2 linked regions of the Pokkaliibacter sp. MBI-7 genome follow. The protein of the gene in region 1 interacts with the protein of each later gene in a pairwise test. Links are inferred from orthologs where the notes say so. Each region holds a gene or a part of one and is shown on either strand. Other genes may lie near its edges.

Region 1 (3,352 bases):
TTGTAGGGTGGTGAGTCTCCTTATTGGAGGGGCGGCTGAATGCCACAGTGTGGCTCTGTGTAACGTTGGTTGGCTGGCATGTGACGGGTGAATATCTCACAATGCCCACCGCAGCTGATCCAGATAACAGAGTGTATAACCAACGCATGTTTGATGAAATTGCTCAGGAGATGCTGCGCAGAGTGGCAGCTTCCGGGTGTCTGGCGAGCAGGTTGTCGATTCGGCGAGTGAGCTTGGCAGGGCTGTAAGTAACACCTCTGTCAGGCTGAACAATGGCAGGTATAAAAGCAGTAATGACGGAGAGTAGCGTGGAGAAGCAGACGACCCCTTGGGCACAGCGAGTCGCAGATATTCAGTCTTTCAAGGTGATGGACCTGTTGCGTCGTGCCAAGGAGCTGGAGGCATCGGGGCGGGATGTGATCCATATGGAGATCGGCGAGCCCGATTTCTCTACCGCTGAGCCCATAGTGCGAGCTGGTCAGCAGGCGTTGGCAGACGGGCTGACGCAGTACACCCCGGCATTGGGAATTCAGCCGTTGCGCCAGGCTATTGCTTCTTTTTATAAGCAGCGATACGACCTTGACCTTGATCCCGCCCGTGTCGTGGTGACGCCGGGTGGATCTGGCGCTTTGTTGCTACTGTCTGCATTACTGGTTGATCCTGGCAAGACGCTGATGATGGCGGATCCTGCCTATCCCTGTAACCGCCAGTTCCTGCGTCTGGTCGAGGCGCGAGCCAAACTGGTTCCCACCGAGCCGGATAACGGTTTCTGTCTTACTCCGAATGCGGTGCGATCTGCCTGGGATGAATCCTGCGCCGGATTGTTGCTGGCCTCGCCGGCCAATCCAACAGGTGTCGTCATTCCTGAAGCGGATTTACGCGCGCTCTGTGATACCGTGCGCGAATTGGGCGGGCATCGTCTGGTGGATGAAATCTACCACGGTCTGAGCTACGGAATGGAGGCGCCCTCTGTGCTGCAGGTGGATGACGATGCTTTTGTACTTAACAGTTTCTCAAAATACTTTGGCATGACCGGCTGGCGGCTGGGCTGGGTGGTAGCACCGCAGGCTGCAGTACCGGAGCTGGAGAAGCTGGCGCAGAATCTTTATATATCTGCACCGAGCATGGCCCAGTACGCCGCACTGGCCTGTTTTGAGGCTGACACGCTGGCGATTCTGGAGCAACGCCGCGTCGCTTTCGCAGAGCGGCGCGATTATTTGCTGCCTGCTTTACGGGAGTTGGGCATGCATATCCCCTTTGCACCTCAGGGTGCCTTCTATATATACGCAGATGCCTCTGCACTGACTGATGATACATTCCGCTTCTGCTTTGATTTGCTGGAAGCAGAGGGCGTAGCGATCACCCCCGGGCTGGATTTCGGCAGTCATCATGCAGAGCGTTACATTCGCTTTGCCTACACCACGTCCATGACTAATTTGCAGCGTGCTGTGGAGCGCATCCGCCGCTTTATTGGAGGCCGTCAGGCATGAAATGGCCGAAGCCGTTGCAGCAGGGGCGACTGATTAAACGCTACAAGCGCTTTCTGGTCGATATCGTTACTGATGATGGTCGGCTGCTAACCCTGCACTGTGCGAATACCGGCTCCATGCGCAACTGCGGCAAGGAGGGGAGTAAGGTCTGGTTCTGGGACTCGGAAGACCCTAAGCGCAAACTTCCCTGTACCTGGGAGCTGGTTGAAACGGCCCCGGGTGAAGTCGCCTGTATCAACACGCAGCGTGCCAATTGTCTGGTGGAAGAAGCGGTCATTGCGGGGGACATCCCGACATTGTCCGGCTACCGACAGGTACGACGAGAAGTGAAATACGGTTATGAAAACAGCCGTATTGATTTGTTGTTACAGGACGGAGCGCAGGCAGACTGTTTTATCGAGGTCAAGAGTGTGACCTTGAAGGAAGACGGTCTGGGTTATTTCCCTGATGCGGTCAGTGTGAGGGCCAGCAAGCACCTGCGTGAGCTGGCAGCTATGGTGGAGGAAGGCAAGCGTGCAGTGATCTTCTTTTGCGTCTGTCATAGTGGCATCGACAGCGTCACTCCGGCCTGGCACATCGACCCTGATTATGCCCGGTTACTGCTACAGGTGGTTGAGCAGGGAGTCGAGGTGTTAGCCTGGCAGGTGGCCTTTAGTGAAGAAGGTATGCAGCTGCATAAGGAACTGCCGGTCTTACTGATGGCGCCCGTCAGTCGTCCAGCTCGCTAACCCATACTTGCTGCTGTGCGTCGATGCTGACCTGCAGCGGCTCTAATCCCTGCCCGACGCAGGGGCCGGCAATGCATTCGCCACTGCTGATGCTGAATAAGGCACCGTGTGTTGCACACTGAATAAATTCAGCACTGTAGTCGAGGAAGTCATCCGGTTGCCATTCCAGCGGTATGCCCCGATGCGGGCAGCGGTTCACATAGGCGTAGACTTGTTGGTTCTTGCGTACGGCAACAATGGCTGTTCCATTGTGCTGAAAACCACGGCTTTTTCCCTCGACAAGCTGCTCCAGCGGGCAGAGTAAGAACATGACGTATCTCCAGGTGACCGGTATGATGGGCGCGGTAAGGATATCGGAAGCCAAGGGTGAAATCGCGAACTCATGAGTAAGAAGCCGAACAAGAAACCAGCCGCTCGCAAGTCAGTAAAGGGAAGATCATGGTTAGGGCTGTTGATAAAGCTGATGCTGGTCGGTGTGGTCGTACTTGCCGGAGTGATGGCCTATCTCGATGCACAGATAGTCGAAAAGTTTGAAGGTAAACGCTGGGCTATCCCCGCCAAGGTGTATGCCCGCCCTCTGGAGATCTATGCCGGCCTCAGCCTGACTGACAAGCGCCTGAGTGCCGAGCTGGCGGCACTGGGCTATCGTCTGGTAGACAAGGTCGACAGTGTTGGACAGGTGCAGCGTAAAGGTGCGGGCGACTTTGTGATCTATGGCCGCAGCTTCAATTTTGCCGATGGTCGAGAGCCTGCTCAGCTCGGTGAGGTCGAGCTGGCTAATGGCCGGGTTCAGGCGCTGCGCGATGGCAAAGGTCATGACTTGCCCCTGATGCGTCTGGAGCCTCAGCTGATTGGTGGTTTCTATCCCAGTAAGAATGAAGATCGTGAGCTGGTCACACTGAAGGATGTACCGCCGCTGCTGGTCTCCACCCTGATCGCCGTCGAGGATCGTAACTTCTATTCCCACTGGGGCATTTCACTGCGTGGAATTACCCGCGCCATGCTGGCCAATATTCGCGCCGGGCGTTTTGTTCAGGGTGGCAGCACCCTGACCCAGCAACTGGTTAAGAACTTCTATCTGGATGACAACAGCCGCAGCCTGATTCGTAAGCTACGTGAGGCGCCCATGGCCCT
Region 2 (3,119 bases), 2.6 Mb from region 1 along the record:
GCGAATTTTCATTAGTGTGCAGCGCCCTCAGGACGTGCCCACAGACGCTCAAGATCATAGAAGGCACGAGCCTGTGGCTGCATGACGTGCACCACCACATCACCCAGGTCAACCAGTACCCATTCTGATGCCTCGCGCCCCTCTACACCCATAGGCTGCAGACCACGCTTCTTAACCTCCTCGGTCAGGTATTCGGAAATGGCCTTGACGTGACGGTTTGATGTACCGGACGCAATCACCATATAGTCAGTCACACTGGACAGGCCACGGACATCCAATACCTTGATTTCTTTGGCCTTCATATCGGCCAGCAGGTTATCAATCTCGCTGAGTAAAACTGTTGTTTCCATCTTGCCTCTGATTACATGGGCTCAGCGCCATACAGGCGCTGTTGTTGTAAGTACGACCACACCGCATCCGGCAGCAGAAAGCGTGCCGAGCGCCGCAGACGAATTAGGTTTCTGATATAGGTAGCACTGATGTCCAGTGTCGGCACGGTCAAACGCAGAACCTGCCCATGAGCAGCCAGTGGCACGGCTCCCATATCATGCACTGCACAACCGTGCAGCCATTCTGCTACTTCACCCTGACTCGGCCATTCCCATCCAGGACGGGCCACGACAATCAAATTGGCCAGTTCAAGCAGCTCCTGCCACCGATGCCAGCAAGGCAGCGACAGCAGCGAATCCATTCCTATCACCCAGCACAGCGAACGTTCATTGCCGACCTGCTGCCGCATCGCTTCCAGCGTCAGTACCGTGTAAGACGGCGTCTGACGCTGCAATTCCTGCTGATCGATTAACAGCTGCGGCTCACCTGCAATGGCCAGTTGCAACATGGCCACCCGCTGATGCTGATCAGCACCAGTGGCCGCCTTATGCACAGGCTGCTGACAGGGTAACAAACGAATTTGGGCTTCGGGCAGCGCGTCGGCCAACTCCATGGCAACGCGCAGGTGACCATTGTGCACTGGGTCAAACGTCCCTCCCAGCAGCACAATGGCAGACTCAGCGACGGATTTGCCCATCGCCGAGCACGATATATTTCTGGGATGTCAGACCTTCCAGGCCAACCGGGCCACGGGCGTGGATTTTATCGGTGGAGATACCGATTTCAGCTCCCAGCCCATATTCGAAGCCATCAGCAAAACGGGTAGAAGCGTTGACCATGACTGAGCTGGAATCCACTTCACGCAGGAAACGACGTGCTTTGCTGTAGTTCTCAGTAACAATCGCGTCGGTGTGCTGAGAGCTGTAGGTATTGATGTGATCCATCGCCTGATCAAGGCCATCGACGATACGAATGGCCAGCACAGGGGCAAGATACTCAGTGCTCCAGTCTTCCTCCGTGGCCGCCTGTATATCACCAAGAATGGCACAGGTACGGGAGCATCCCCGCAATTCCACCCCCAGCTCGTGATAGCGCTCAGCCAGCTGAGGCAATACAACGTCAGCAACCATGCCATCTACCAGCAGGGTCTCCATGGTATTGCAGGTCCCATAACGATGGGTCTTGGCATTGATAGCAATATTGATCGCCTTGGTCAGATCCGCTTCACTATCAATGTAAACGTGACAGATACCGTCCAGATGTTTGATCACAGGGACACGCGCTTCGCGACTGATACGTTCAATCAAGCCCTTGCCGCCTCGTGGGACGATGACATCTACAAACTCAGGCATGGTGATCAGATAGCCAACCGCCGCACGATCCGTAGTCTCGATGACCTGCACAGCATCCGCTGGCAGCCCTGCAACCTGCAGACCATGACGAATACACGCAGCCAGTGCCTGGTTAGAGGCAATAGCTTCTGAACCACCACGCAGAATAGCCGCATTACCAGACTTCAGACACAGACTGGCTGCTTCCATGGTGACATTGGGACGGGACTCATAAATGATGCCGATGACACCCAGAGGGACACGCATCTTACCGATCTGAATGCCGGAAGGTCGGTAAGCCATGTCAGAAATCTCGCCTACGGGATCAGGCAAGGACGCAACCTGACGCAGGCCTTCGATCATGTTATCGATCCGGGCCGGTGTCAGTGCCAGACGGTCAAGCATTGCGGCATCCAGGCCATTGCTGCGACCACGTTGCAGGTCCTCTTCATTGGCCTGCATCAGCTCATCGCGCTTGCTGGCAACCGCTTCTGCCATGGCCAGAAGAGCCTTGTTCTTTTGCTCTGTTTCCGCTCGTGCCATCGCACGGGATGCGGTGCGGGCCTGCTGGCCCACAGACTGCATGTAACTTTCCACGCTCAGGGATGAGCGGTCTTCATTCGCGTTCATGGAACGGCATTCCTCGGCTGACAAAGTGACGTATTGAGCCAATCACCTTACTGATGATGACACTCAACTCGTCCGGCATTCAGACAGGGATACCCGCCCTGTCCTCAAGAATCGGCCATTATAGCCTGAGGACAACTCACTCTCCATCCGTCATGATGTTACTAAAGCACTCTGGACTGCTCCGAACAGCTCCCTCAGTGCTCAACACTCCATGTCATGATCCAGCCAGCCATGTATCAGTGCCAGTCGCTGGGTTGCCGATTCAGCCTGCAGCAACTGCAGCTGGCAGACTGGCGGCAACGGCAGGCAGCTTCCCAGCTTCCAGCTCAGGACATTGGCATTAGGTAACTGCTGACATCGCACCGGACTGTCGCGGGCAATGAGTGGGTGAGTACACATGGCTTCAAACAACTCGATAAGACAGCCGTGATCAACCCCCAGGGGTTCCTCTGCCTCAGGCCACCGTTCCACTTCCCCTCTCCAGAGGCCGTCAGCCTCCTGCCAGCGTCTGCCGATATTGACACGCTCCAGACCATGCACCTCCAGCTCCAGCAAACCGTCGGCCTGCTTATGGAAGTCATCGACCCTGACCAGACAACCTACCTGAGCGAACTGCTGCTCATCAGGACTCCCTTCTGCACCATCCAGCAACGGGGTAATGACAAAACACTGCTGCTGTTTCATCACTTCGCAGGTCATCCGCAGATAACGCTGCTCAAAAACGCGCAGACTCAGGTTGGCGTAAGGGAAAGCCGTCATTCTCAATGGAAATATTGGAAAAATATCCATAGCTCAGCACTTCACTTCCTGATCGCTATGCCATCATTC

The links. Proteins that work in one complex are often made in the same cells at the same time.
Region 2: the proteins of sfsA (region 1) and QCD60_RS04825 interact in binary tests that used the Escherichia coli proteins (3 or more experiments, as listed by UniProt). The link is inferred for Pokkaliibacter sp. MBI-7 from one-to-one orthologs.

What each region holds. Positions count from the first base shown.
Region 1 is NZ_JARVTG010000001.1:3,725,355-3,728,706, forward strand. The notes cover bases 353-3,352. They hold sfsA (DNA/RNA nuclease SfsA), read left to right. Parts: upstream 353-1,486; coding sequence 1,487-2,218; downstream 2,219-3,352. Other genes in these bases: QCD60_RS16505 (pyridoxal phosphate-dependent aminotransferase), read left to right, coding at 353-1,490; QCD60_RS16515 (Rieske (2Fe-2S) protein), read right to left, coding at 2,199-2,528; mrcB (penicillin-binding protein 1B), read left to right, coding at 2,670-3,352. Also shown: more of QCD60_RS16505, read left to right, coding at 309-352. UniProt on the Escherichia coli protein: Binds to DNA non-specifically. Could be a regulatory factor involved in maltose metabolism.
Region 2 is NZ_JARVTG010000001.1:1,084,231-1,087,349, forward strand. What follows is about bases 137-3,119. They hold QCD60_RS04825 (glutamate-5-semialdehyde dehydrogenase), read right to left. Parts: upstream 2,265-3,119; coding sequence 1,008-2,264; downstream 137-1,007. Other genes in these bases: rsfS (ribosome silencing factor), read right to left, coding at 137-350; nadD (nicotinate-nucleotide adenylyltransferase), read right to left, coding at 362-1,027; QCD60_RS04830 (LON peptidase substrate-binding domain-containing protein), read right to left, coding at 2,493-3,080; QCD60_RS04835 (UbiX family flavin prenyltransferase), read right to left, coding at 3,114-3,119. Outside these bases: 23S rRNA (pseudouridine(1915)-N(3))-methyltransferase RlmH, read right to left, coding at 1-12; more of rsfS, read right to left, coding at 12-136. UniProt on the Escherichia coli protein: Catalyzes the NADPH-dependent reduction of L-glutamate 5-phosphate into L-glutamate 5-semialdehyde and phosphate. The product spontaneously undergoes cyclization to form 1-pyrroline-5-carboxylate.